Regions from separate parts of the Vibrio sp. THAF190c genome, predicted to be linked through region 2. Evidence: predicted binding sites of a transcription regulator. Region 2 holds the regulator's gene; each other region holds the start of a gene.
What was found. Region 2 encodes CRP, which controls carbon source genes, mostly activating them, when cyclic AMP is high. Its sites were predicted from a motif close to TGTGANNNNNNTCACA; they were not measured.

Region 1 (7,296 bases), on a different replicon from region 2:
CGTGAAAACATCGATACAATACTGTTACGTGCCAAGGAAGATGTGATTGCCGAGGTTGGTTTAACCTTCTTATTAGCAGGCTTAGAAGATGATCCAGTTGTAGAGAAGACTCGTTTGGCAATACAAGCATCTATCGATAAGCAGCAAGGTATGATCCCATCCATTACGGGCGATTTTGATTTAGAGTATGGTGAGCATCGAAATGTACTGGCGATTATGCTGCTCGATTGGCAACAAGTGAATGAAGCACCAAACTTCCAAAAGCATCCGGAAGTATTCAAAAGTCTGCCTTACGGTTTAGTGGAGAACAAGCCGTATTAAGGACTCGACTTACAGTTGCTCAGCACTCAAGTCTATACAACAAACCCAAGTATCTTCTGCTTGGGTTTGTTTCATTGGGTGATTACTTTTCCGTTATTTGCGCTTGCTCTTCACTTCGCTTTGTTCATTACAATCGTAAAATCACCATCGCAATAACCGTCGATCAGCGTGACATCTTCACAGAGCGTTTTGCAAAATCGATAAACCCCTTGCGGGTGATAACTGACGAGCAGTTGGCGAGCTGGATAGTAATGTTTGTCTAACAAATTAAACACCACCGTTTTGTTCGCCAACGTATACATTCTTGTGATCATTGAAGTCAGATAGTGTTCGTTTTTAGATGCGTAATTCAACGAGCCGCTCGCCACAACCACATCATATGGCTTCAAAGAAATCGTGCTGATATCGCCACGTGTAAAGGCACAGGTTGCATTTTGATATCGCTCTTTCGCCTGCTGATAAAACGCCGCATGCTGCTCAATCCCAAGATAAGAAGGTATTGAGTATTGTGCCGTCAAGAACGGATACAAATCGCCATAACCGCAACCAAGGTCAAGTACCGTTTTTCCATCAAACTCGACATTATTCGCAATCGCAGAAAAACGAGCGTGCTGTGAATCTCGGTCAGTCCACCCAAGAGAACGCGCGCCGTCTTTAGGCCAGCGCTTCGATTGCTTTCGGTGATACCAATATATTCGGAGTCTATCGAACCAGTGCATTATTTCGCATCGCTAGAAGTCGGTAAGTAACTGCCAATCTTGTAACCAATGGCATAACCCACCACGGCTACCGTGACAAAAACCATCGCGGAGAAAACGTAAGCAACACTCGCCATCACGCCGCCACCCCAAACAATACTAAATACCAAACCTAGATACGCTTCTTTCGGCCATTGCGTCACTGGAAAGTGGCTATCACCTGCCAACAAAAAAATCAGAGCGGAGACTAATGAAATAGCAACCAGCAAACCAACACATACTCTTGTTTTCATAAAAAGCCTTTCTTAAATAACGCGATAAAACAATGCTTTGGGGATGACGCACCTTAGAAGTATATACGAGATAGATTCACCCCACTATTCCCCTAACGAGCGATACTGAGTTTCCAGAACAATCAACACGAAAACAAAAAACGGGCACTTAGGGAGAAAAGCCCCAAGTGCCCGTTAAATACATATATGGTTCTACTCTACTGCTCTCGCATTGTCATAAAGGCGTCAACTGAGAGAAAGAGTAACCGCAGGTTAAAGCAAGATAAAGATACCCGCCAAGCATGCGCTCATTAGGTTAGCCAATGTGCCTGCTGCAACCGCTTTAAGACCAAGGTTTGCCACCTCAGCACGACGCTCAGGAGCGATAACACCGACAGAACCTAACTGAATCGCAATAGAACCGATGTTCGCAAAGCCGCACAATGCAAAAGTGATGATCACTTGGCTGTGTTCTGAAAGTAACGCTTTGTTCTCGACGAAATCGATGAAAGCAACAAACTCATTCATAATGATCTTCTGACCAATGTAAGAACCTGCCATTAGCACTTCATCGCTTGGAATGCCGATAACCCAAGCCAATGGTGAGAATAGGTAACCAAATACAGCTTGTAGCGTGATACCAGTAAAACCAACCGTTTCACCTAGGCTCTCAAGGCCTGTATTGACCATTGCGATAACACTGACGAAAGCAATCAGCATAGTACCAACAGCAACGGCGACCTTCATGCCGTTCATTGCACCACTTGCTAACGCGTCAATGACGTTACTTTGATCAGCCTTGTCCAGCTCAATATTATCGTAGTCACTCGGTGTGCCCAGCTCTGGCACAATGATTTTAGCCATTAAAAGACTACCCGGCGCGGCCATGAAGCTTGCTGCAATAAGGTACTTAAGTTCAACACCAAGTCCAGCATAACCCCCTAACACGCTACCAGCGACCGATGCCATACCACCAGCCATCACTGCGAATAGCTCTGAACGAGTCATTGATTTTAAGAAAGGACGAATAAGAAGTGGCGACTCGCCTTGAGAAAGGAAGATGTTACCTGTTGCAACCAAAGACTCTGCTTTACTGGTACCCAATAGTTTTTGAACGGCACCACCCAGAACTTGAATCACTTTCTGCATCACACCCAGATAGTAAAGTGCAGAAATCAGCGCGCTAAAGAAGATAATGATAGGAAGTACACGCACTGCGAAAATAAACCCTTCAGTAGCAAGGCCACCAAACAGGAATGAGATACCCGCATCTGCAAAACCAAGCAAGCTTGATACACCGCTACTTAAGCTAGTTAATGCCATTTGCCCCCAAGGGAAATACAGCACTAGTGCAGCAAAGCTAATTTGAAGTAGAAAAGCACGGATTACCGTTTTCCAGTTGATCGCCGAACGGCTCTCAGATAGCAGGTACGCGCAAGCAATTAGTGCGAAAACACCAACAAAACCAAATAAAATATTCATAAAATTGTCCTAGAAATCCTTAAAGAGTGAACATGAGCCAAGCGAATGACATCAAAGGAAAAGGACAAAGAATCGCAAGCAATACGCTACGCGAAGAGGGCGTTAACAACGTTAACGGATGTAACAACGAATTGTTCATGTAAGATCACCTTATACAAGCAGTGGAACGCAGCTGGTCCGGTCCGTGGGGTCATTCACATATCCATGTGACGGCTTGTATTGGCTAAGCACCGGCTTAAAACCGGAAGAGAAGTATAAACAACTTAATGAGACTTTCATCACATTTTTAAAAGCAAACGATCGCGCGGTCAAAGATGCATCAATTCGCTCAAATTTGATGGGATTTATCGGAAAACAGAAATAAAAAAAGCGACAATTTGCACTGTCGCTTCTCTTAGGAATACGTATTAGGGCACATAGGTCCAACGAATTAAAACAATCCCAATAACTATAATTAAGTAGCAGAACGTGACTTTATAACGTCCACGTTGTGTTTTTACGCGATTTGTTCCAACTTTCATGTTCCATCATTTAACCAGTTAGGTCCGCTATTTAACCAATTTGGCTCTTTACTTAACCAACTTAATTTACTTAACCAACTTAATTCACTTAACCAACTCAAAGTCATAGCGGCCATCGTTTTCAGCTCTTTCTTCGAACAACAACACATCCTCATGAAAGGTCAGAGCGATAAGTTGATCACTGTATTCATACAGATAGGAGACCGAATACTCTTTATTGAGCTTTTGTTTCGGTTCACCCAACAACTCAATCACTTCCTGTCGGGTCGTTTTCTTCTCTACAAGCTGTTCAAGTTTTGTGTAATCGACATTCTTTGGGCGATCGACGAGTTGCCCCAGCTCGTCAGAGAATGAAACCCATACCGCACTCATCAATAGAGCCAACAACACAAGCAATGTTTTATTCAACACAACACCTCTCCTAAACTGAATAGTAAAGATTACCATCAAAGAGCAACAATAGCTGTAAGCCGCTGTAAGAACAGACTTTTATATGTAAGGCGTGCGGAAAAACATCGTCGCGCTAGACTAATATTCAGCTGCGGTGGCCTGTGCATCACTGCACTTGTCAGTCGACAACTCAAAGCAGTATTGCGCGTGTTTTTTCAAGCAGCTGAATACTTCAGCGTCGAGTTTGTGGTTCTGCACATGATCATCCAATATCGCCAACGTTTGTTCTAAGCTCATTCCTGGACGATAAGGACGAGACTGAGTCAACGCTTGAAATACATCAACAACTGCAACAATCCGACTTGGTTTATCGAGCTGCTCTGCCGTTTTCCCCATGGGATAGCCCGAACCATCTAGGCGCTCATGGTGGTTAGACGCCCACTCGCAGATTTGTGGTGAACTAAATAGCTCATGCAGAGCAAAGCGCGAATCTGTCGCATGGCGTTTAATACAGCAGTATTCCTCAGGAGTGAGTGCTCCTGGCTTATGCAGGATCTCTCGTGGCGTTTGCAACTTGCCGATATCGTGAACAAGTCCAGCCAAATAGAGCTTTCTCTGTGTTGTATAGGAGTAACCTAACTGCTTACCCAAATACTCTGATAACTGCCCTACTTTCAATGAGTGCTTAAACGTAAAAGAGCTCTTGGCATCAACTACGTTAGCGATGAACTCCGCGAAAGCGACCGTCTCATCTAGTGACATCTGCTGAGAAAAGAACGGGACTGGTTTAAACCTATCGCTCATGATCTGGATGTATGACACATCCATAGAGAACCAGAAATCATCGGTATCGACCAACTCACACATATGTTGAACAAGGTTAGTTTCGAACAGAAGGTCTGCTTGTTCAGTTAAGCGTTCAATAATGTACGCCTTGCCGGCAGGAGTGAGGTTACCGAAGCGGTCAGCCGATGCGACACCACATAGGTAGTCAACTCGATCCGCAAGCATGACAACAGCTGCTAGCTCTTTCTCTAGCTGACTAACAGGTAAATCTTTCAGTTCATTCCACGGTGTATGGTGATACAACACAGGTTTAGCAAAGATAGAGAGTACCGGACACTCTTTGAGTATCTGATAACCCTTCTTGCAATGGTGATGCGTAGAGTCAGGGATGAAACCAGCGATAAGGCTGAGCTGTTCATCTATCTGAGACACACCACAATCGTGGATCAGTCCAAGTGAAAATGCGAGTTGGGCTTGCTCTTCTTCCCAGCCTACACTCAGTGCACATCGATACGCGATGTACCCGACTCTTTGTCCATGGTGCTTGCTCTCGAAACCGACATTATCCAGAGCCTTAGCAATACCAAATAGCGCTTTGCGCAAATCTACCGTCACGTTCTGGCAGTACAAATTCATCAATTAAGCCTAGTTTTTATCGTTTTTATATTTATTGGAGGCCAATACTAATCGATTACTTGAGTATATAGTCACAAATTATGTAAGGTTTATTGAGTTTCGTGACATGAATAACGTATAACGAACTTTGCGTGCCACAGTTTGCATAAAAATTAGACAGATAACGATATAAAGAGCAAACTAGTACCAAAGTATAATGACCTTAATGCTGTTAATGAGGACACGATGTTTAAAGTAAAAATCAACGACGATATTTCTATTGCACTAGTACAAGAAAGCTTTGCTTCACATTATGCAGAGCTGGTATCAGCACAAACTGATTATTTAAGCCAATGGCTCGCTTGGCCACCTCATTGTAAAACTGAACAAGACTTTCGTATATTTATCCAGCGCTCGCTCCACGACTATGCCGAGGGAAAAAGCATGACTTGCGCGATTGTTTATCAAGATAACATCGTCGGAAATTGTAGCTTCAACACGATCTGCCACAATCTAAAAAAGGTAACGATAGGTTATTGGCTATCAGAGCCTCAACAAGGGAAAGGCATTGTCACGCAAGTCGTCCGTAAGCTTACTCAGATAGCGTTTGACGAGTTAGATATGGAGAAAGTGGAGATCTCAGCGGCGGTCGAGAACACCGCGAGTCGAGCGGTTTGCGAACGACTTGGCTGTAAGCTTGAAGGAATCATTACTCGAGGCGAAAACTTAAATGGACGGATTATCGACCATGCTATTTACGGTTTAACGCGCAAATAACAAACAGGCTTGCATAATTAGAGTACAAGGAGGGGAAATATTTACCCCTCCTTTTTTGTTATTGAGATTGAATTATTAATTCCGAACGCAAAAACTGGCATTTAAACGTATAAAATAAACTCAAAAAACACTTACGAGAACATTTATTTTGAATATTAACTCTAAATCAGGAATTACTGTCTGCCTTACGTTTAGGAACAATAATAATAAACTTTGCTCCGCCATAAACGCTGTCCTCTAATTTAAGCTGCCATCGCATTTTTTTCGCCGCAGCATTGGCTATTGCCAATCCTAGACCAAAACCTCCCGTTTTTGCGGTTCGACTTTGGTCAAGACGCGCAAAAGGCAACAAGACTTCATCGCGCTTATCTTCTGGAATTCCGTCACCATTATCTTCGATTTGTATCAGCCAGCTCTCGGAGTTCTCATCCAGCGTCACCCAAACTTTATCACGCGTATAATTCCCTGCATTTTTGAGGATATTGTCCAGCACCAATCGCGCCATAGTGCAGTCGCACTTGGTTGCAAAGCTATTGATAACCAACGACTCAAACTCAACATTCTCGATCTTTGAATAGCGAATGCGATCCAAGCAGTGATCAACTAAGTCACAGCTTGTAGTTATCAAATCGAAGTATGCGCTGTCGATAACGTTCAACTTAGAGAGCATAATAATTTCAGAAGTAAGCTGGTCGATATCGCCAATGTAGCCGTCGATATCATCGAACAGAACTTGCTGTTCAGCCGGCGCTCCCCTGCGTAATAGATCGGTCGCGAGTTGAATCCGACTCAATGGCGTTCGAACTTCATGAGGAATGGCTTGAGCAAATATATGATTCTGCTTTACCTTACTCTCGATCTCCTCCGCCATCAGATTAAAACTGTTAGCTAATTCCGATACAGGATGAATATCATCCATATCAGAGCGGGTGCTGAGTCTACCTCGGCCAAATTGCTGCTGCTTTTCAACCAACAGCTCTATCCGTTCTTGAAAGCGGCGCACTGGTAGATAGATGCTCGCCCCAATCGCGATAATGACGGCGATGAGCAATGCAATCAGGAAGTGTCTCTCTGAATCTTCATACCACTCAATAGTCGGAGAAAAGAAATCACCTACCTCACTAAACACAAAACTGTACTTAGAGTTAGGAAGCTGAAATACCGCAGAGTAGAGATTGCGATCACTGAGGTAGATCGGCACACCATTTAGTGTCGTGAAGTGAGTACAATTCGAACATGGAGCTTGGCTATCCCAGTTTTCAATAAGACGAAGATTAAAAATGTAGAACTGCTGATAGCCGGTTTTGTCTAGCTCTCTGTATAGTGACGTCGGATGGTTGCGTTGGTGAATATACTGCTCAACAAAATAGGTTCCATCATTGAGAAACGTTTCAATCTCTGTGCGACGCATGTGCCCTTCACCTAAACTGAGAA
Region 2 (7,296 bases):
CAAGCGGATAACGGTACACTGGTAGCAGAGATTCACGGCAAGATAGAAACCATTGGTGGCTACAGTATCAAAGCAAGAGCTGCAGAACTACTGGACGGCTTAGGCTTTAGCCAAGACCAGATGAGTTGGAACCTGACTCAGTTTTCTGGTGGTTGGCGTATGCGTCTGAACTTAGCGCAGGCTCTATTGTGTCGCAGTGACCTACTGCTACTCGATGAACCGACCAACCACTTGGACTTAGATGCCGTAATGTGGCTAGAACGTTGGCTACAAACCTACCCTGGCACACTTATCCTAATTTCGCACGATAGGGACTTCCTAGACCCTATCGTCAATCGCATCGTTCACGTTGAGAACCAAAAGCTTAATGAGTACACGGGTAACTACTCATCGTTCGAGAATCAGCGCGCTCAGAAGTTAGTGCTGCAACAAGCAATGTACCAGAAGCAACAAAAGCAGATGGCGCACATGCAGAGCTACATCGACCGCTTCCGCTACAAAGCTTCAAAAGCACGCCAAGCACAAAGCCGTATCAAGGCGCTCGAAAAGATGGAGCAAGTATTACCGGCTCAGTTCGATAACCCATTCAGTTTCGAATTTAGAGAGCCTGACGCACTGCCAAACCCTATTTTGATGATGGATGAAGTATCAGCAGGCTACGGCGATAATCTGATCCTCGAGAAGATCCGCTTGAACCTTGTTCCAGGGAGCCGCATTGGTCTACTCGGTCGCAACGGTGCGGGTAAATCGACGTTGATCAAGCTGCTTTCTGGTGAGCTGAAGCAACAAGCCGGTGAGCTGAGCTACTCGCAAGGTGTCAAGATTGGTTACTTCGCACAGCATCAATTAGAAACCTTGCACCCGGAAGAGACGCCACTGCAACATATGATGCAGATTGCGCCAAAGCATACAGAGCAACAACTGCGTGATTACCTAGGTAGCTTTGGTTTCCAAGGAGATAAAGCGCTAGATAAGGTCGCCCCTTTCTCTGGTGGCGAAAAAGCACGTCTCGTACTGGCTCTGCTGGTTTGGCAGAAACCGAACCTATTGCTACTCGATGAACCAACCAACCACCTAGACTTAGACATGCGCCAAGCATTAACAATGGCGTTGCAAACGTTCGAGGGGGCAATGGTGATTGTATCGCACGATAGATACCTGCTGCGTGCAACAACCGATGATTTATACCTAGTGCATGACCGTCAGGTCGCGCCTTTCGACGGTGATCTAAACGACTATTACAAATGGCTCACTGACCAGCAAAAAATCGAGCGTAAAGAGGCACAGGCGCAGGCACCAGCTAAAGATGGCACCAACAGTGCTGCAGCCAAAAAAGAGCAGAAACGCCGTGAGGCAGAATTCAGAAAACTAACGGCTCCGCTGCGCAAAAAACTGACCCAGTTCGAGAAACAAATGGATAAGTTCACAGCGGATCTAGAGGAAGCTGAACAGCAATTGTCTGACACTTCGCTGTATGAAGCCGAAAATAAAGCTAAACTTAACCAAGTACTCGCACTACAAGCCACCAGCAAGTCTCAACTTGAAGAGGTTGAAATGGAGTGGATGTCTGTTCAAGAAGAGCTTGAGCAGATGGAACAGGATATGGAAAATTTATGAGTTCAGAGCATGCACCGACAACGCTGACGCTAGAGAGACTTTGGCAATTTAGCCTTAGTTATTACAGTGCTCGCGGCGTTAAAGATGCATGCCTGACTCTGCAGAACCAATATCATGGTAACGTAAACCTACTGCTGCTCCTCAAATGGTTAGACGAGCAGCAACTTGCTTTCGAAGAGACCGAATGGCACCACATACAGCAATGTTTAAGTCGCTCGGAATCACTACTACTCAGCTACCGTGAATTGCGTAAACATCTCAAGCCTCACGTGGTCGACTCATTGTATCGTGAAGCGCTGCAGTTCGAACTTCAACTCGAAAAACAGCAACAGTCAGATCTGGTTGACTGTATCAATCGCCTTCCCCTGACAACAAGCACAGATACACCGCTGGTGTTGCAGTACTGCCGCTTACTCTCTGCCGAATCGCTGTATGAGTTCTTTTCAGAACCATTATCCCCTCAAGAACAAACAGCAACCAACTGAACATCTCTATAGTCACTTACGTTTCAATGCATTAGCTACGTCAATTCTTGGTCAACACTCATCACTCACCACTTGCACACAGCGTCAAGATCGACCAAGCTCAAAGAGAAACGCGAGTGATATCTCAGCCCCAGAGAATGATGGAACCTCTACTATGACAATTTTTACCGCTGCGACTGGCCTATCTAACCCCCACCTTCAGACTTTGGTCCCTAGGTTTATTCGTAAGCAGGCGCTGTTCCACCCTCACTGGCAAACACTTGAAACGCCTGATCATGATTTTCTCGATTTAGCGTGGAGCGAAGACCCAAACAACGAAGGTCTCGATCGTAAACCAATCTTCGTGCTTTTTCATGGCCTTGAGGGCAGCTTTGAAAGCCCCTATGCCAACGGTCTTATGAACGCTTTTGCCGAAGATGGATGGTTATCAGTAATGATGCATTTTCGTGGCTGCAGCGGTAAACCCAATCGCCTAGCTCGCGCGTATCACTCCGGTGAAGTAGAAGATGCACGCTTTTTCTTAAGAAACCTGCATGCTCAGTTCCCTAATAACCCTAAGGTAGCCGTCGGTATCTCTTTAGGCGGTAACATGTTGGCTAACTATCTGGCTGAATACGCTGATGACCCTTTGTTGTCTGCGGCAACTATTGTTTCAGCACCATTTGATCTTGCCAGTTGCTCGAGTCGAATCGAAAAAGGGTTCTCTAAGGTCTACAAGAAGTACTTGTTGAACTCACTTAAATCCAACGCGCTTAAGAAAGAGAAGTTGCTTTCAGAAAAATTAGGCATCACTGCAGACACGATCAAGAAGATCGAGAAGCTGTATGAGTTCGATGATTTGATCACGGCGCCTCTGCATGGCTTTAAGAATGCGCAAGATTACTACGCGCAATGCTCCGCATTACCAAAGCTTAATCGCATTAAGCTTCCTACGCAGATCATTCATGCCAAAGACGATCCTTTCATGACCGATGATGTGATTCCGAAATTCATTCTGCCGGATAACATAGATTACCGACTGTTCCAGAAGGGTGGACACGTTGGCTTCATTACTGGTAGCACCTTCAACCCTAAGTTTTGGTTGGAAGAGGCACTGCCTGCCTACTATGAAAGTATTCAGGATTCGGCATAATAGCGCCACATTGAACTCGGTATTCAAACACTGAGCCAAACGTTAGTAACCTTTAAACATACTCATGAACATAAAAGAGAGATGTATTTATGATCATTCCATGGCAAGACATCGCCCCTGAAACTCTAGAAAACCTCATCAAGGAGTTCGTGCTCAGAGAAGGTACCGATTACGGCGATGTTGAGATCTCACTGCAATCAAAAATCGACCAAGTAAAGCAGCAGCTGCAATCTGGGGAAGCGAGCATCGTTTTTTCTGAACTGCACGAAACTGTCGATATCCAACTCACTAAACGCTTCTAGGCTGCCATAAAAAAATAGCCGTGTTATAGTGGAAAACGATTGCTAACAAGTAAGTTATTCTAACGACAAGGGTTGTCATGTCCGCTAAACATCCAATTATTGCGGTTACGGGTTCTTCAGGAGCCGGTACCACCACTACCTCAGAAGCCTTCCGAAAAATGTTCAACATGATGGATGTGAAGGCGGCTTGGGTTGAAGGCGATAGTTTCCACCGCTTTACTCGTCCAGAAATGGATGTCGAGATCCGAAAGGCTCGAGAGCAAGGCAAGCACATCAGTTACTTTGGCCCGCAAGCCAACGACTTTGGTGCGCTTGAAGAGTTCTTCCGTCAGTATGGTAACGAGGGGACTGGGCAAGTCAGACGCTACCTGCACACCTTTGATGAGGCGGTGCCTTACAATCAAATGCCGGGCACTTTTACCCCATGGCAAGAGATTCCAGAAAACTCTGATGTGATGTTTTACGAAGGTTTACATGGTGGGGTTGTTGATGGTGATGTGAACGTATCGCAACACGTTGACCTGCTGATTGGCATGGTACCCATCGTTAACCTAGAGTGGATTCAAAAATTCGTCCGAGATACACGTGATCGCGGGCATTCACGTGAAGCGGTAATGGACTCTATTGTTCGTTCAATGGACGACTATCTCAACTACATTACCCCACAGTTTTCACGTACCCATATCAATTTTCAGCGAGTACCGACCGTTGATACCTCTAACCCACTTAATGCAAAGGGCATCCCTAGCCTTGACGAAAGTTTCGTAGTTATTCGTTTGCGTGGTATCAAAAACGTCGATTTCCCGTACTTACTCGCTATGATTGATGGCTCATTTATGTCTCGTCACAATACACTTGTTGTGCCAGGCGGGAAAATGAGCTTTGCTATGGAGCTCATCGTAAGACCAATCTTACAGCAGCTCATTGAAACGGGAAAAATTGGCTAACGGAACAGCATTCCGGTTGATTACTTTTCATACCGTGATCATGTGCACAATTTTGCGTAAAAAATCGTAGCTTGGTCACGATTAAAATCAAGAAATAGTGACTGAAAAAGGATACTATTCTTAACCGAAACACAAGATAGCTTGCAGCACAGAACAAGTGCTCTTATCCTAAGAAGTCAAATTCAGGCTTAGCTAAAATATGGAAAGCGGCAAGCATACCCTGCAGAGGAAGTGAGATATTATGGTTCTAGGTAAACCTCAAACCGATCCAACATTAGAGTGGTTCCTTTCACACTGTCATATTCATAAGTACCCTTCAAAGAGTACTCTGATTCACGCTGGTGAAAAGGCAGAGACCCTGTACTACATCGTTAAGGGTTCTGTGGCAGTTCTTATCAAAGACGAAGAAGGTAAGGAAATGATTCTTTCTTACCTAAACCAAGGCGACTTTATCGGCGAACTTGGTCTATTCGAAGAAGACCAAGAGCGTACTGCATGGGTTCGTGCAAAATCTCCTTGTGAAGTTGCAGAGATTTCTTTCAAGAAATTCCGTCAACTTATCCAAGTGAACCCAGACATCCTGATGCGTCTTTCTGCGCAAATGGCTAGCCGTCTGCAAGTAACCAGCCAAAAAGTTGGTGACTTAGCGTTCCTTGACGTTACTGGTCGTATCGCACAAACGCTACTAAACCTAGCGAAACAACCTGATGCGATGACTCACCCAGACGGCATGCAAATCAAGATCACTCGTCAAGAGATCGGTCAGATTGTTGGCTGTTCACGTGAGACTGTTGGTCGTATCTTGAAGATGCTAGAAGAGCAAAACCTAATTTCTGCTCACGGTAAAACTATCGTTGTTTACGGTACTCGTTAATCTCGATTAACTGAGCAAAAATTCAAAAGCCACCAAATGCGAATTTGGTGGCTTTTTCTTTATCGATAGAAGATACGAGATGCGAGATGCGAGATGCGAGATGCGAGATGCGAGATGCGAAAAGAACTCACAGAGTCCTATTTGTAAACTGTCTCGAAGAGAAATGTATCGCACCTCTAGGGCAACCCAGTGCTCGTATCTTTCTTTAACCGTTGGTGCTCTCGAAGATCTTGTCGGCCGATGCTGCAACAAAACCTGTGTAAAGCTCGCCATTAGCCATTGGGTAGCGCTTAGCAAACTCATAGAAGCCGCCAGGAACTAACTCCGCGCCCTCAGAGAATTCAACCTTCACTTTATCCGCCATTGTTGATGATTGCTCTAGCAGAACCTCTGGAGAACCTTTCACTTGACCGCCAACACTATTGATCGTAAAGCCAGACTCACTCAGGTGATCATTCACGGCTTGGACTTCAGTGAACTCATTTAGCTGGTTCACGCTCACGGTAAAGTGGTTAGCACCGTAACCATGCGCGGCCAACCAAGACGCGTATTCGCTCTCTGTCGCCAATTGTTTGTAATCTTGGAAATCCAAGTCCCAAAGACGACCGCCATATAGGAAGTCTTGCCCTTCTAACTTGCTTGCATCCACTTGCGCAACCAACTTAGCAACGATCGCTTGTAGCTCTGCAGAACACTCTTCCACTTTCAGTTCACTAATGAACACTTTTGGTTGCGTTGGATCTGGGTGTTCAAAGTGCTTAGCCACGAGTTTCTTACTTTCAAACAGGTAGTCACCACACGCTTTGTAACCAAGTGCTAAGAAAGGTTTAGCAAGCGTATCAATCCCCAAAGGCGCAACATTAAACGTACGCAGCGCGATGTGATCATTGATAAGGTCTTCCTCTTCTTTCAACAGCTGATGTACCTTCTCAGCAGATGGGCAGAGGCGTTCGATGTAGTCATCCCATAGGGATTTGAACAGTAGATCGGGTGTCATGGTGACTCCTTGTCGGGTTCTAGCAAGCTAGAGAGTTGGATTAGAAAGAGTGTGGCTGCGACGAGGCGTCAGCAGCCATCAGCTTGTGACATACTTATTTTATAGTTATATCTCGCAAGGTCAGACGCCTTGCGAGTAATCCAAAGGAGGCCAAACTTCCCTGCCTCCAATTGATGATTTACGTTGTTAGTGGCGATTGATTGCTTTCTACAATTCGATACCCGGGCTAAAGGTCGCTGGAAGTTGCGTTTCACCGCCTTCCATCGATGCCATTGGGTATGCACAGTAGTCCGCTGCGTAGTAAGCACTCGGGCGTAGGTTGCCCGAAGCACCTGGGCCACCAAATGGTGCGTCACCACTTGCGCCTGTTAGCTGACGATTGCGGTTAACAATACCTGCACGGATATGATCAACGAAGTATTCCCACTCAGAGTCGTCTGTTGATACAAGACCTGCAGACAAACCAAAACGTGTATCGTTCGCCAATTCAACCGCTTGCTCTAGTGACTCATAACGAACAACCTGCAGCAGTGGGCCGAAGTACTCTTCGTCTGGCAACTCTGCAATGTTAGTTGCATCGATGATGCCCGGAGTGACGAATGCAGCTTCACCAGCTTTCGCTTCAACTAGGCTTACACCGCCTAAAGATTGCAGGTTTGCTTGCGCATCTAGAATGAACTTAGCCGCTGCTTCTGAAATTTGTGGCCCCATGAAAGGAGCAGGCTCAGCGAAAGGTTGGTCTACACGAATCTTCTTGGTTGCTGCTACTAGGCTATCGAGCAGCTGATCACCCTTCTCGCCCACTGGAACATACAGACGACGCGCACAAGTACAACGTTGACCCGCACTGATAAAGGCTGATTGGATAATGGTGTATACCGTAGCATCGACATCACCATAGTGCTCACTGATCACCATAGGGTTGTTACCACCCATTTCTAG
Region 3 (7,296 bases), 340 kb from region 2:
CTGCGTAATCGATGCTGTCAGTTGCAACGCGACGACCGCCACCCATGCCAACAACAGCCATACCGATTGCGCGCGTATCCATTGCTGATACAACGCCACTTTCAAGTGCGTATACTGGCTTGATGATTTCCGCTTTCTCTAAGTAGTTGTCGTAGTTTTCTACGAAGTCAGCTGGCCCACCTAGACCTGCAACCATCTTGCCGAAGCACTCTGCTGCTTTACCGTTATCCAGTACCGCCATTAGCTTCTCACGAGCCTCTTCAGAGTCTTTCGCAAGGTTGCCAAGCACGAGCATTTCAGCACATGAAGCTAGCGTGATCTCTAGAAGACGAGGGTTACGGTATTCACCCGTCAGGAATTGAACCGCTTCACGTACCTCTACTGCATTACCTGCAGAAGAAGCCAGAACTTGGTTCATGTCAGTTAGAATCGCTGTTGTCTTAGTACCTGCACCGTTTGCTACAGCAACGATAGATTTCGCCAACTCTTCAGACGCTTCGTAAGTTGGCATGAATGCACCAGAACCTACTTTTACATCCATTACTAGAGAATCTAGGCCAGCAGCCAACTTCTTAGAAAGGATTGAAGCTGTGATTAGCGAGATGTTATCTACAGTCGCAGTGATATCACGCGTCGCGTATACCCGCTTGTCCGCTGGAGCTAGATCACCTGTTTGACCGATGATTGCAACACCTGCGTCTTTGGTTACTTCACCAAACACTTCATTTGTCGGTGTGATGTTGTAGCCAGGGATAGATTCAAGCTTATCTAGGGTACCACCTGTGTGGCCAAGACCACGACCAGAGATCATAGGAACGAAACCACCACATGCTGCCACCATTGGGCCAAGCATTAGTGAAGTTACGTCACCTACACCACCTGTAGAGTGTTTATCAACGATAGGACCATCAAAGTTCATGTGGCTCCAATCGATAACCATACCTGAATCACGCATTGCACACGTTAGCGCAATACGCTCTGGCATTGTCATTTCGTTGAAGAAGATCGCCATTGCAAATGCGGCGATTTGGCCTTCAGAAACCGTGTTTTTAGCAACGCCCTGAATAAAGAAGTTGATCTCTTCAGCAGTCAGCACTTCGCCGTCACGTTTTCTGCGAATAATTTCTTGAGGTAGAAAAGTTGGAGTTTTGGTATTAGATACTTCAGACATTAGATTCCTCCCAACACTCATGATGAGTATGGTATGTAAGGTAAAGAGGTAATATGGAGCGGTAAAATCACCGCTCCATCAAACAGACAATTTAAGAATTAGTAAGCTGTTGGATCAGCTGTCTCGTCTGTTACTTCTAATGTGTTTAGTAGGTTAGTCAGTAGGCTTGATGCACCAAAACGGTAGTGCATGTTGTCAGCCCAATCTGCGCCTAGGATGTCATCAGCCATTGCTAGGTATTGTGCTGCATCTTCAGCAGTACGAACACCACCTGCAGGTTTGAAACCAACAGTCTTAGCTACGCCCATGTCACGGATCACTTCAAGCATCATGCGCGCGTACTCTGGAGTCGCGTTTACTGGCACTTTACCTGTTGAAGTTTTAATGAAGTCAGCGCCTGCTTTGATACAAATTTCAGATGCTTTCTTGATTAGTGCTTCTTCTTTAAGCTCACCAGTTTCGATGATTACTTTCAGTGTGATTTCGCCACATGCTTCTTTACACTGTTTAACTAGCTCGAAACCTACTTCTTCGTTGCCAGCGATTAGAGCGCGGTATGGGAATACTACGTCTACTTCGTCTGCACCGTAAGCTACTGCTGCTTTAGTTTCTGCAACTGCGATTTCGATGTCATCGTTACCATGAGGGAAGTTAGTTACAGTCGCAATACGTACTTCTGGAGTACCTTGCTCACGCAGTGCCTTCTTAGCTGCTGGGATAAAGCGAGGGTAAATACAGATTGCAGCTGTGTTGCCCACTGCAGTCTTCGCGTCGTGACAAAGCGCTACAACTTTTTCAGTTGTGTCGTCGTCATTTAGCGTAGTTAGGTCCATAAGTTTAAGTGCACGTAGAGCTGCTGCTTTTAAATCGCTCATTTCTATCTCCGATCAATATATTCAAATAGTTAACTACTTCGCCCTCCATCCAGTATAGATGGATATTTTAGTAATGCTCTGTAGTCACCAATGAACGGACTTGGTTCCCTGAAGACTTGTTGGCCTTACGCCATCAATTGCTATCCTTGTCACCGCACAGTACCAGTTTGGTCTATGGCACAACAAATCTACCTTGTTGTGTCTAACATCTATAGCGTATCGCTATGTTTGGCCTAATCCCAGAAGAATCACGATTGCGATTAAACAAGCGATCATTTTCTTGCCAAAAAGGGAAATCCTATCCCTATAGCTTATACATTATAGGTATCCTTCGATAATTTGTAGTGCTCCTTAGAACGCAAACGGTTTGTATCTCAAAATAATTCAGTTTCCGAGTTATTGATGGCAGCAATCGTTGTGAGTAACACATACTATGTATCAACGTTTCCTGCACTTATTGCTCAATAACCCGGTCCCTAAAACAAAAAAGCCCCGCAGCAATCTCTTGCTACGGGGCGATATTAAAGTGGCGTCTATATAATCTAATCTACTTAATTAGAAAGATAGGAAGAAGCCAGCAATTGTCGCTGCCATCAGGTTAGATAGAGTACCAGCAACAACCGCTTTAACACCCATACGAGCGATGTCGTGACGACGGTTTGGAGCTAGACCACCTAGACCACCCAGTAGAATCGCGATAGAAGAAAGGTTTGCGAAACCACATAGAGCGAACGAGATAATTGCTTGAGTCTTAGTAGACATTACTTGACCAGTCGCTTCAACGATTTGAGCGTTTTCACCAACGAAAGGTACGAAGTTTAGGTATGCAACGAATTCGTTAACTACGATCTTCTGACCGATGAATGAACCAGCGATATCTGCTTCAGCCCATGGCACACCAATAATGAATGCTAGTGGAGAGAATACTTTACCAAGGATCCATTCAAGAGTTAGGCCTTCGAAACCAACCCAACCACCGATGCCACCTAGGATACCGTTGATTAGAGCGATTAGACCGATAAACGCTAGTAGCATTGCACCAACGTTTAGAGCAAGTTGTAGACCAACAGATGCACCACCAGCAGCTGCGTCGATAACGTTAGCTGGTTTGTCGTCGCCACCGTCCATTTCATCAGCGATGTCGTCAGCAGGAGTATCAGTCTCTGGCTTGATGATCTTAGCGAATAGTAGACCACCTGGTGCCGCCATGAATGATGCAGCAACTAGGTACTCTAGAGGTACACCCATAGAAGCGTAACCCGCTAGTACACCACCAGCAACAGAAGCTAGACCACCACACATTACAGCGAATAGTTCAGACTGAGTCATTTTTGGTACGAAAGGACGTACAACTAGAGGAGCTTCAGTTTGACCAACGAAGATGTTTGCTGCAGCAGACATAGACTCCGCACGAGATGTGCCAAGAGCTTTCTGTAGGCCACCACCAAGAATCTTGATAACCCATTGCATTACACCAATGTAGTAAAGTACAGAGATAAGTGCAGAGAAGAAGATTAGAGTTGGTAGTACTTGGAATGCAAAGATGAAACCGATACCGTCAACTGAGAAGTTAACTAGGCTGCCGAATAGGAAACCAGTACCGTCTTTACCGTAGTCGATTACGTTTGCTACACCAGCAGAGAAACCTGCAAGCAAATCACGACCCCAAGGGATGTAAAGTACGAATGCACCAAGTGCGAATTGGATAGCGAATGCGCCACCCACCGTTCTTAAGTTAATAGCTTTGCGGTTGTCAGATAGTAGTACTGCGATTGCAATCAGTACAACCATACCGACTAGGCTCATAAACAGGCTCATAGTTTATGACTTCCTTATTAGTTATTTATTGGCGTGTTACAAAATGGGGCTATAAAGCGGAGGCAATTATACTCATGCGACCACTAATAAAGTAATGCCGTCCTCACACTTTGGTATAAGATTCATGTATCATTCATTTACATCTGTGAGCCAAGTCACGATACAGCTGTAAAACACGCAAACGATAAACAAAAACTTTAGATTTTATTCACATATACCGAATAGCTGATGGCTATTTTGCCACATTTGAGTTGCAATCGATTGCTTTGACTCTTTCCTGAGCGAAACAAGTTCATTTAATATCGTAACTAAATATTTGGAATGATTAATGTTTCCTTGCTTACCGCTGATCGGCATATCCGGTGCATCCGTCTCTAAAACGACCCATTCAAGGGGTAAACGAGCGACAGTGGTGCGCGTTTTCTGCGCTCTAGGGTAAGTTATCGTTCCACCGACACCGATATAGAATCCCAAGCGAATCCACTCTAAAGCTTGCTGCTCGCTTCCCGAAAAACCATGGATCACTCCACCATTGGTGAATTTTTGTTGCTTGATAAGCTGGATAAGACGGTTATGTGATTTCCGTTCATGGATAATCAGAGGCAGTTTAAAAGCAGTCGCGAGCTGTATCTGATGGATAAAAAAACGCTCTTGCTTATCGATATCCACATCCACAAAGAAATCCAAGCCGCACTCTCCTATCGCAACACACTGCTCAGAAGCGCCACTTAAATTCAGTTCAAGTTGAGCAAATTCGCTCTCACTCGCCGTCGCTAGAAAGTAAGGATGAAAACCCAGCGCATAGTAAAGGTTGGAATGTTCCGAGCTCAGTTGCTCGAGCTTTTCCCAGTTGGTTTGACCAATCGAGGGGACGACGACCTTCTCAACGCCTTGCTGCTTAGCAGTTATGAGATAGTCTTGAGCGGCCGCAGAACTGTCTTGATCACCCAACGAAAAGACGTCGAAGTCTAGATGACAGTGGGTATCGAATAGCGGTATCGACATTACGGCTTATCTTTCGGTTCAGGTTGAGGATCGCTACGATAAGGGGTGCAGCTACGCTTATTTTCTGGCGTTAACCCTAACTCTTTACACCATTTATCGTACTGCTTAATCCATCTTTTAATGACTTGAAACATCCACTCTCCTTAAGGCAAACATAAAAAAACGCCTATTGCAGAACAATAGACGTTTTTAATCACTTCGACTAGCACCACCTCAGTGAGTTGGCACCGTCATCAATAGATTAGTGCTCGCGAGTTGCACGGAACTCAACATCAGGGAAACGCTCTGATGCTAGGTTCAAGTTAACCATAGTTGGTGCGATGTAAGTTAGGTTATCGCCACCATCCAACGCTAGGTTAGTCTGGTTCTTACGCTTGAACTCTTCGAACTTCTTAGCATCACCACACTCAACCCAACGTGCTGTCGCAACGTTCACGCTCTCATAGATCGCTTCAACGTTGTATTCCGCTTTCAGACGAGCTACAACCACATCAAACTGAAGCACACCAACCGCACCTACAATCAGATCGTTGTTCTGTAGTGGACGGAATACCTGAACCGCACCCTCTTCAGAAAGCTGAACTAGACCTTTAAGTAGCTGCTTCTGTTTTAGTGGATCGCGCAGACGAATACGACGGAATAGTTCTGGTGCAAAGTTAGGAATACCAGAGAACTTCAGTGACTCACCTTGAGTGAAGGTATCACCAATCTGGATTGTACCGTGGTTATGCAGACCAATGATGTCACCCGCGTATGCTTTCTCAGCACGTGCACGGTCGCCCGCCATAAAGGTTACCGCATCAGAGATACTTACATTCTTGCCTGTACGAACATGGTTCATCTTCATACCTTGAGAGTAAGTACCCGATACGATACGCATGAATGCGATACGGTCACGGTGTTTTGGATCCATGTTTGCTTGGATCTTAAATACGAAGCCAGAGAACTTCTCTTCTGTCGCTTCAACATCACGCTCAACTGCTTGGCGAGTTTTCGGCATTGGCGCCCACTCAGTCAGGCCATCTAGCATGTGGTCAACACCAAAGTTACCCAATGCAGTACCGAAGAAAACCGGTGTTAGTTCGCCCGCTAGGAATAGGTCATGGTCGAACTCAGGGCACGCGCCCATGACAAGTTCAAGCTCTTCACGAACGCTTTCCGCTAGATCTGCGCCAACTTCTGCATCCAGTTCCGGGTTATCTAGACCTTTGATGATACGAACTTCTTGGATCTCATGGCCGTGGCCAGATTCGTACAAGATCGTCTCATCGCGGTGAATGTGGTAAACACCTTTAAACTCTTTACCACAACCGATTGGCCAAGAGATTGGTGCACACGCCATGCTCAGCTCGCTTTCAACTTCATCTAGAACTTCCATTGGATCACGCACATCACGGTCCAATTTGTTCATGAAGGTTACGATTGGAGTATCACGTAGACGTGTTACTTCCATTAGCTTACGTGTACGGTCTTCGACACCTTTTGCAGCATCGATAACCATTAGACATGAGTCAACAGCCGTTAGTGTACGGTAGGTATCTTCCGAGAAGTCTTCGTGTCCCGGAGTATCTAGTAGGTTTACTAGGCAATCATTGTACGGGAACTGCATCACAGACGTGGTTACCGAGATACCACGTTCTTTTTCCATCTCCATCCAGTCAGATTTAGCATGCTGGTTAGAGCCACGGCCTTTTACGGTACCCGCTTTTTGAATCGCGTTTCCGAATAAAAGAACCTTTTCAGTAATCGTGGTTTTACCCGCATCCGGGTGAGAGATAATCGCAAACGTTCTACGTTTGCTCACTTCTTGTTGGAAAGACATAGTCGCCCTTTGCTGATCTAAAGCGTAAAAAGGGCAAGTTGTTGAGACTTGCCCTTGAATTTTGTGTGCGGATTATACAGAAGTCGCCCAGCTTTCTAAAGCCTGAGCTAGAAAAAGTCAGAGAGTTAGGATAACTGCGGCTTACACTAGCCTAAAGTGCCGGACATGGGCACAACGTTGGAGGCAGAGTTCAACTTAAGATTCTCTATCAATCTATCTGCGGTTTGAGGAGAAGTAAGATAGAATCCTTGCCCTATCTCAAACCCCATCGACATCAAGTCTCGTTGCTGTTGCAATGTTTCCACGCCCTCGGCGATGACTGCTACTCCTAGCTCGTTACCTATCTGAATCATGCTCTTGAGTAGAACGAGTGAGGTTGAATTGGTGACATAGTCCATCACAAAGCTGCGATCTATCTTCAGAGTATCGAACTCAAAGTCCTTGAGGTAAGAGAGCGATGAAAAGCCAGTACCAAAATCATCAAGTGCGATACGAACGCCGAGCTGGTGCAGCTCTTTAAAGATGATTTGTGCGAATTGGTCATTCTCTATCATCACAGTCTCAGTGATCTCTACTTCTATCCTATGCGTGGCCACACCACTAGA
Region 4 (7,296 bases), 880 kb from region 2:
AACGCCAGGCATCAACCACTTCACCACGAACATCTCAACATTGCCAAGTTTAAGGTGGTTCAATGCTGAAGAGCCAGAAGTGACAATAATGGTCGACAAGGAAGTTGCCAGCGCCATTTGCATCGCAATCTCTTGAGCGATACCCGCCTTAGGCAGTAAGAACAACAATGCAGGGACTACCAATAAGCCACCGCCAATGCCCAATAAGCCAGCCAATACACCAACGACGGCGCCAAGGCCCGCTAGCAAACCAATGAGTTCGTATGACACGTTTAATCCTATTTTTTGCCCGCTCTGATAAAGCCGGTAAATTCACGCTGTTCGAAATAGGACAGCATCATACTATAGATGTCACTGCCGTACGGCTGTACAAGTGCATTATTTGCTAAATCTTGTAAATCACTCAATGAGGACTGACGTATCAAATATTTGGTTCTTGCCACGTTCGAGGTGTTCATACTCAAGGTTTGATAACCAAGACCGATCAATAACAGCGCGCCCATCGGGTCACCCGCTAACTCACCACAGATACACACCGGCAGTTGATACTGCTTACAAGTATCATGAATCTGCTTGAGCGCCATGATCACTGCAGGGTGCATGGATTCATAGACATCAGAGACACGAGAATTGTTCCGATCAACCGCCAATAAATATTGGGTTAAATCATTGGTACCGACAGATACGAAGTCGACACGGTCAGCAATCAATGGCAACAAGTAGAGCATTGACGGAACTTCAAGCATTATTCCGATACGTGGCATACGAACACGCTTATCAAGCTCATGCACCTCTTCGTAAGCCTGCTCGATAAGCTGCAATGCATCATCAAGCTCGCGAGCACCAGAAATCATCGGCAGAAGAATGCTGAGGTTCTGACTACCACAGCTGGCTCTCAGCATGGCTCTTAGCTGAATGATAAAGATATCTGGATGGTCGAGCGTGAATCGAATACCACGCCAGCCCAAGAATGGGTTGTCCTCTTCAATCGGGAAGTAAGGCAGAGCCTTATCACCACCGATATCCAGAGTACGCATCACCACTTGTTTATCCGGGTAACTCTCGAGTACCGATTGATACTGCTTTACTTGTTCATCTTCGGAAGGAAAACGCTGTTGCAGAAGGAAAGAGATCTCAGTTCGATACAAACCGACACCATCAACCCCTTGATTGAGCGCGATGTTGGTATCGGCACTCAAGCCAGCATTTAGGAGAATCTCGACCTGATGATCGTCTTGCGTTTTGGCTGGTAGGTGAATATCACGGTTCACCATTGAAGAGAGTTCAGTCTCTTCAAGGATCAGCTCTCGGTACTCTTTCAGTAGATTCTGGGTAGGCTCAATGAAGATCTCGCCACTGTAGCCATCAACAATCACCTGCTTGCCATTCACATTAGCAAGATTAAGAGTCACCCCCATCACCGATGGAATGCCTAATGCTCGTGACAAAATCGCAGCGTGAGAGTTAGCCGCACCTTCTAGCGAGATCACCGCAAGCAGCTTCTCTTTCGGGATCGAAGCCAACACAGAGGCGGTGAGTTCACGTACAACCAATACGATAGGCTTCTCTAAAGAACGCTGCTCTTGCTCTGAGTTGTGTAAGAAATAGAGCAGACGCTGTCCAAGCTCTCTAATGTCTTGCGCTCGTTCACGCAGATAGAGATCAGACATACGAGCAAAACGACTTGAGTAGCTCTCCACCACTTGTCTCAGTGCCCAATCGGCTTTATCCCCTTTCTGAACCTGTGCCTTGAGATCATTTCGCAGCATAGGGTCATTCAAAAGGTGAGTAAACAGGTCGAAAATCGCCAGAGCGTCTTTGTTAATATCACTGTCTAAACGCTTACGCATGCGCTTAAAGTCATTCAGTGCGTTCTCAACTGCGACCGCTAGCAATTCATGTTCGCGTTCGATATCAAGCGTTGAAGCAGGGTAAACATCGGTTAACTCTGGCTGGGTGTTATCCCACCACAACTCACCAATGGCGACACCTGATGAAGCAGCGATACCTTTAGTCGATGGTTGATCTTGATGCTCAAGCAGCCACAGACCTTGCGTTTGCGCGTGAGCGACAATGACCGCCAGCTGTGCAGAGAGAGTAACGAGAAACGACTCCTCCATTTCACTGAACAAGCGTGGTGACTTTTGCTGAATGACCAGAACCCCAAGCACTTGCTTGCGGTGAATGATAGGAGTACCAAGAAATGAGTGATAAACATCTTCCCCGAGTTCTGGGAAAAACTTATAAGCAGGGTGCGCAGAAGCTTGCGCTAGGTTGATAGGCTCAGCACTGCGTTTAACCAAGCCGACTAAGCCCTCGTTAAACCCAATATGGATGCTGTTCCCTTCAAAAATGAGGCCTTGAGTTGCCATCAACTCAAGGCGCTGCATATCATTGTTGGCTAAGTACACAGTGCAGCACTCAGTCTGCATCGCGCTGCACGTCTCTTTAACTAAAATATCCAATGCGGTTGAGACATCTTCAACCCTAGATACGTGTTCAACTATTTCCCTTAGTTGACTGAGCATGCTTAACCTCTACGCTGTTTGCGTTTTCCTTTTATTTTTCGCTCTTTAAATGGCATAGCTAAAGAAGCGAACTCTTTCATTGCACGACGATAAACATCTCGCTTGAAAGAAACAACTTGTCGAACTGGGTACCAGTAACTTACCCAACGCCAACCATCAAACTCAGGTGTACTTCCGCGCTGCATGTTAATACGCGATTCATCGCAGTCTAAGCGCAGAAGAAACCACTTCTGTTTTTGTCCAATACAGACAGGTTTTGAATCCCATCGAACCAGTCGTTTGGGTAGCTTATAGCGTAACCAATGACGACTTGTCGCGACGATCTTTACATCCTTTTTGGTAAGGCCAACCTCTTCATATAACTCACGGTACATTGCCTGTTCCGGAGTTTCACCTTCATCGATTCCCCCTTGAGGGAACTGCCATGAATGTTGCCCGTATCGTTTAGCCCAGAAGACCTGACCATGGTTGTTACAGATTACAATACCAACGTTTAATCGGTAACCATCGCCATCTATCACTGGCCAACCTCTATTTAAATTTTTAATTACACTGATTTTTCCACATATCCCCAAGCGGAGCAAACTTCGTGACGTGATTAGGGCGATATTTATGAATAATTTCTTAAAACTGGATAACTTTTGCTCATAAAATAGTTACCCACACAATAGTGAGACATAGACCACATTTATTCACCTTTTCTGTGAATAACTATGTGAAGAATTCACCGCAAACGTTTTTTTTAATCCATACTTTCGTCAACAACCAAAACAAGCTGCAACCAACCAAAGTAAATAAAACATAATAATCATGAACTTAAAGAAAATATCACGCTAAACAAAAATTACATTTTTCAAATGATCTTTTAAAAACTCAACATGGTTAAAGATCAACCACCCTTAGCTTTATCCACACTCATCACTAAAAGATTCATTTTGCACGCCATTTAGCAAGCATTTTATCCCCTTAAAACCCCTGTTTATTTATCCATTAGTTTGTTTTTATTGGATTTTAGCCTCTCAGCCTGTGGATAACCGTAGGATTGATCCGTAAATCGCCACTGTGATCATTTATTAACCACACTGCATTTTCAGTTGAATCTGATAAAATCGGCGTTTTACCAACTCGAAGTCTTATGAAACCTGAACCACAAACTGAAGCTGAGCTGCTAGACCGAGCCTACGCCATTGCCGGTATGACCTTTCAAGAACTGGCAGAGGAAGCTGAAATGACCATGCCTAAAGATCTTAAGCGAGATAAAGGGTGGGTTGGGCAGCTATTGGAGTGGCACCTAGGCGCCCCCGCTGGGAGTAAACCAGAGCAGGACTTCGCGCATCTAGGTATTGAGCTTAAAAGCATTCCGATCAGTTACAGTGGCAAGCCATTAGAGACCACTTTTGTGTGTGTGGCACCTTTGATGGGCGTTCAAGGCCTGACCTGGGAAACCAGTCATGTTCGCAACAAGTTATCCAAAGTTTTGTGGATCCCAGTTGAGGGAGAGCGTGAGATCCCGTTGGCAGATCGTCACGTAGGATCACCACTGTTGTGGACACCAAGTGAAGAGGAAGAAGAGATTCTCAAGCGAGATTGGGAAGAACTGATGGAGTTGATCGTTTTAGGTAACGTCGAGCAGATCACTGCACGTCACGGTGAAGCATTGCATCTTCGTCCAAAAGCAGCGCACAGCCGAGTCTTAACTGAGGCGTACGGCGCGAGTGGCAAGCCAATTAAGACCAAGCCACGCGGCTTCTATCTGAGAACTCAGTTTACTCATCAGCTACTGACAAAACACTACGCTTGATAACGAGCTACTTTGCAACTACTTGTGTTTAATGTGGATTAAGCGCTAACTCTATATCGCAATAGCGTTGACTTGGCTCACTACCAAACTCGTCATACGTGTTGTGGAGGCGTAAATAGGCCTTATCGAAACCAAGTCTGAGGAGCTCCTCTTTGACTTGATCAAGTGATCCAAAATGTACTGGTTCTCCACCTTGCTTCACTGGCTCTAATTTATGCTTATATTCCACTGCTAGTAGATACTCTGGGATATCGGAACACCCGATAACATAAACCTTAGGTGTTCGATAAGAGTCTTTGTGATCGCCATGCAACCACATATCTAGTTGATGCTTTTGCATACCTCACCTCCCTCAATATCTTTAGCTTAGTCGAACTGCTTTTGTTTGCTAAATAACCCTTTAAAAAATATGCAAAGAGGAGCCTATTGCTCCTCTTTTTAGCGGTACTGATTCAGAGATCTCCCTCCGACGCCATAACCAGCACCTATTTCATTATCCTAGGGAGTGACAGGTGCCATCACTCCCTCTGATTACGTCAGTATTCGCGCACTTAGAACACGACGAAGGTGACGAACACGACGTTCAATAGTGACAGCTTCAGGCTCTGAAAATCCGATTGGTCGTCCATCGGCTTCTAGACCGATATCTTTAAGTAAGTGTGCGTTCTCCCATGGAAGATCGTAAGCACTACGACGAACTTTCCGTTTCCAGGCTCGCTCTTCATGACGAAGATCGGCGCGAATAAGGACTGTGGCTAATTTTAGGTAAACTGAGTGACGCATAATGAATTCTCCAGTAGTGGAATTAAACTGGGGAAAAATAGCGTGAAATAAGAGATAGAGATGTCTTAGCTGCTATTTTTCCGCAGCCAAGTAAGGATACGGATTAATTAGTTAGATTTATCTTGGGTGTTGCGATCGGCCATCACTGATAGACGTGGCATAGCGGCCACCATGTCAGTGCTAGGATCAAACGACGCGCAAATGTGCTGAATAAAATCGAAATGTTTCATTTGCGCCTCCAAGCTAATTAATTAATCCAAAAAGATGTGATTCGAATGCTTTTGGTTTGATATTAAACCATTGCTTTCACGGTTAAATTCTATCCAAATGAGAACATTATTCAACCACTTATCTATTAACAATCTGAAAACAAAGCATTCACCTAAAATCATAGTTGCATATAACATCAAGCATAAGATATTCACTATGATTATATAAATCTGTAGAGCTTATCTCTGTTCAAACTTTTCAGTCAGATAGAAAGCTTCGACCAAAAACAAAAAAAGCCACGCAGTGCGTGGCTTTCAAATAATGGTATTGCTTAGACTAGTCCTTCAGATATCAGGCTGTGCTTATTGAGCAAGCGATACATGGTAGCGCGTGAAACACCCAACTCCTTGGCTGCCAACGAAACCTGCCCCGCGTGCGACTCTAATACGACGATCAAGGCATCACGCTCAGAGCGCTCTCGGATACTCTTCAAGCTGCGTTTCTCATCTTGTTGCTTTGGTAAATCAAGATGCTCCTCATCAATAATGATCGAGTCAGACATCAATACCACACGCTTAATTTGATTCATCAACTCACGCACATTGCCTGGCCAATGATAACGAGACAATGCAGTGGCTGCCGACTCTGAAAAGTTCTTAGCCTGTGCGTTGAACTCTTTGGAGTAATCATGCAAGAAGTGGTTTGCCAAGATAGGGATATCACTGACACGTTCCTTCAAGCTAGGGACATGGATTCGCAACACATTAATGTAATGATAAAGCTCCTCGTTAAAGTCCCCTTCAATCAAGGCCTTTTCTATATCTGAAGAGTTTGAGGCCAGAATACGCACGTCCACTGAGCGCAGACCTTTTGAGGTCTCAACCTTACCATCTTGCAAAAACTTAAGCAGGTTCATCTGCTGATTTCTAGGCATGGCTAAGATATCGTTAAACAGTATCGTTCCACCATCCGCTTCTTCGAGCATACATGGGGTATCACCTGTTTTACCTGCCAAGCCAAACAGTTCACTTTCGATTCTTGACTCTGAAAGCGCACGACAGTTCACAGTCAAGAAAGGGTGCTTAGCACGAGAAGAGTGTCTGTGAATTGAACGGGCAACGGTCTCTTTGCCTGCCCCACGGTCTCCTGAAATCAAGATACTAACGTCTGTCGGACCAATTCGCTTAACTTGGTCTCTCAGTCGTTTGACTGCTACAGAGTCCCCTAAAAGCCCCATATCACTGTTCAAACCGTAATTTGGCCACACCTTCTTCTCAAGCTTTAACATGCCTAACTGGTGCCCTATCGTGCTAAGTAGCTGAGCATCCGGGATCGGAGTCGTGAAGAAGTCGATACAGAAATTCACGATAAACTGGCAGATAGTGTCTGAACTTAATTGTGATTCACGAATCAGAGCTAACCATCTTACCTGTTTGTTATTACTCACTAAATTAGCGACGCCATTAAGACTAAACTCATCATGACTTAGATCAACGATCCCAATACAAGGACCGGTTTCCGTAAAGAGTGCATCTGCCTTTCGTAGGTCAGCACACTGAGTGCATTGCCAACCCACTTGTTCTAATACAGATAACCAAGGCTCGTACGCACCACCAACGACGATAAGAGAGCCTGGTAAGGAATCCATCTTAAATTGAGTTCCCATCCTTCTTCCTTATTCAATTTTCTATTTATTTGGCCGAGTACTAACTATTGCTCTTCCCTATATATGGGAAATTCACTGCGCAAGCAAGTTCATATTCACGCCAAAGACGTTTAGTAGTGAGACTATCTAAGATTCTTCGTCTCAATAGTAAGACTATGTCACAAATAATGATTTTTCGAACTCAGAGTGCGGAGTAGGTAAGGTTTTGATACGCCTAGAAATAAAAAAGCCACCCGAAGGTGGCTTTTAGAATTCACGCTAAATGCGAAAGCGAAAGATTACGCTTGTGGACGCATCGCTGGGAATAG

Region 1: FIV04_RS20160 (NupC/NupG family nucleoside CNT transporter) is a predicted target of CRP. The motif match lies at 3,041-3,056, and genes of this name have one in related genera.
Region 3: FIV04_RS11800 (NupC/NupG family nucleoside CNT transporter) is a predicted target of CRP. The motif match lies at 4,009-4,024, and genes of this name have one in related genera.
Region 4: rppH (RNA pyrophosphohydrolase) is a predicted target of CRP. The motif match lies at 3,200-3,215, and genes of this name have one in related genera.

The regions. Positions count from the first base shown of each region.
Region 1 covers NZ_CP045339.1:1,137,312-1,144,607, reverse strand. The annotation lists gene FIV04_RS20175 (DUF3541 domain-containing protein) at 1-321, shown strand, start outside; gene FIV04_RS20170 (trans-aconitate 2-methyltransferase) at 432-1,040, opposite strand; gene FIV04_RS20165 (hypothetical protein) at 1,040-1,312, opposite strand; gene FIV04_RS20160 (NupC/NupG family nucleoside CNT transporter) at 1,565-2,773, opposite strand; gene FIV04_RS20155 (hypothetical protein) at 3,379-3,705, opposite strand; gene FIV04_RS20150 (HD-GYP domain-containing protein) at 3,823-5,106, opposite strand; gene FIV04_RS20145 (GNAT family N-acetyltransferase) at 5,332-5,862, shown strand; gene FIV04_RS20140 (HAMP domain-containing sensor histidine kinase) at 6,029-7,296, opposite strand, start outside.
Region 2 covers NZ_CP045338.1:2,981,756-2,989,051, forward strand. The annotation lists gene FIV04_RS13540 (ABC transporter ATP-binding protein) at 1-1,617, shown strand, start outside; gene FIV04_RS13545 (TIGR02444 family protein) at 1,614-2,102, shown strand; gene FIV04_RS13550 (hydrolase) at 2,257-3,234, shown strand; gene FIV04_RS13555 (YheU family protein) at 3,324-3,536, shown strand; gene FIV04_RS13560 (phosphoribulokinase) at 3,614-4,483, shown strand; gene crp (cAMP-activated global transcriptional regulator CRP) at 4,725-5,357, shown strand; gene FIV04_RS13570 (DUF1338 domain-containing protein) at 5,563-6,354, opposite strand; gene astD (succinylglutamate-semialdehyde dehydrogenase) at 6,562-7,296, opposite strand, start outside.
Region 3 covers NZ_CP045338.1:2,645,094-2,652,389, forward strand. The annotation lists gene deoA (thymidine phosphorylase) at 1-1,171, opposite strand, end outside; gene deoC (deoxyribose-phosphate aldolase) at 1,270-2,046, opposite strand; gene FIV04_RS11800 (NupC/NupG family nucleoside CNT transporter) at 2,602-3,864, opposite strand; gene FIV04_RS11805 (TatD family hydrolase) at 4,069-4,869, opposite strand; partial or broken gene FIV04_RS26930 (DUF5363 family protein) at 4,808-5,003, opposite strand; gene prfC (peptide chain release factor 3) at 5,111-6,691, opposite strand; gene FIV04_RS11815 (bifunctional diguanylate cyclase/phosphodiesterase) at 6,838-7,296, opposite strand, start outside.
Region 4 covers NZ_CP045338.1:549,940-557,235, reverse strand. The annotation lists gene FIV04_RS02475 (sulfite exporter TauE/SafE family protein) at 1-270, opposite strand, end outside; gene ptsP (phosphoenolpyruvate--protein phosphotransferase) at 279-2,528, opposite strand; gene rppH (RNA pyrophosphohydrolase) at 2,531-3,049, opposite strand; gene mutH (DNA mismatch repair endonuclease MutH) at 3,664-4,329, shown strand; gene FIV04_RS02455 (DUF6482 family protein) at 4,358-4,669, opposite strand; gene FIV04_RS02450 (hypothetical protein) at 4,861-5,112, opposite strand; gene FIV04_RS27305 (hypothetical protein) at 5,220-5,342, opposite strand; gene vpsR (cyclic-di-GMP-binding transcriptional regulator VpsR) at 5,654-6,988, opposite strand; gene lysS (lysine--tRNA ligase) at 7,267-7,296, opposite strand, start outside.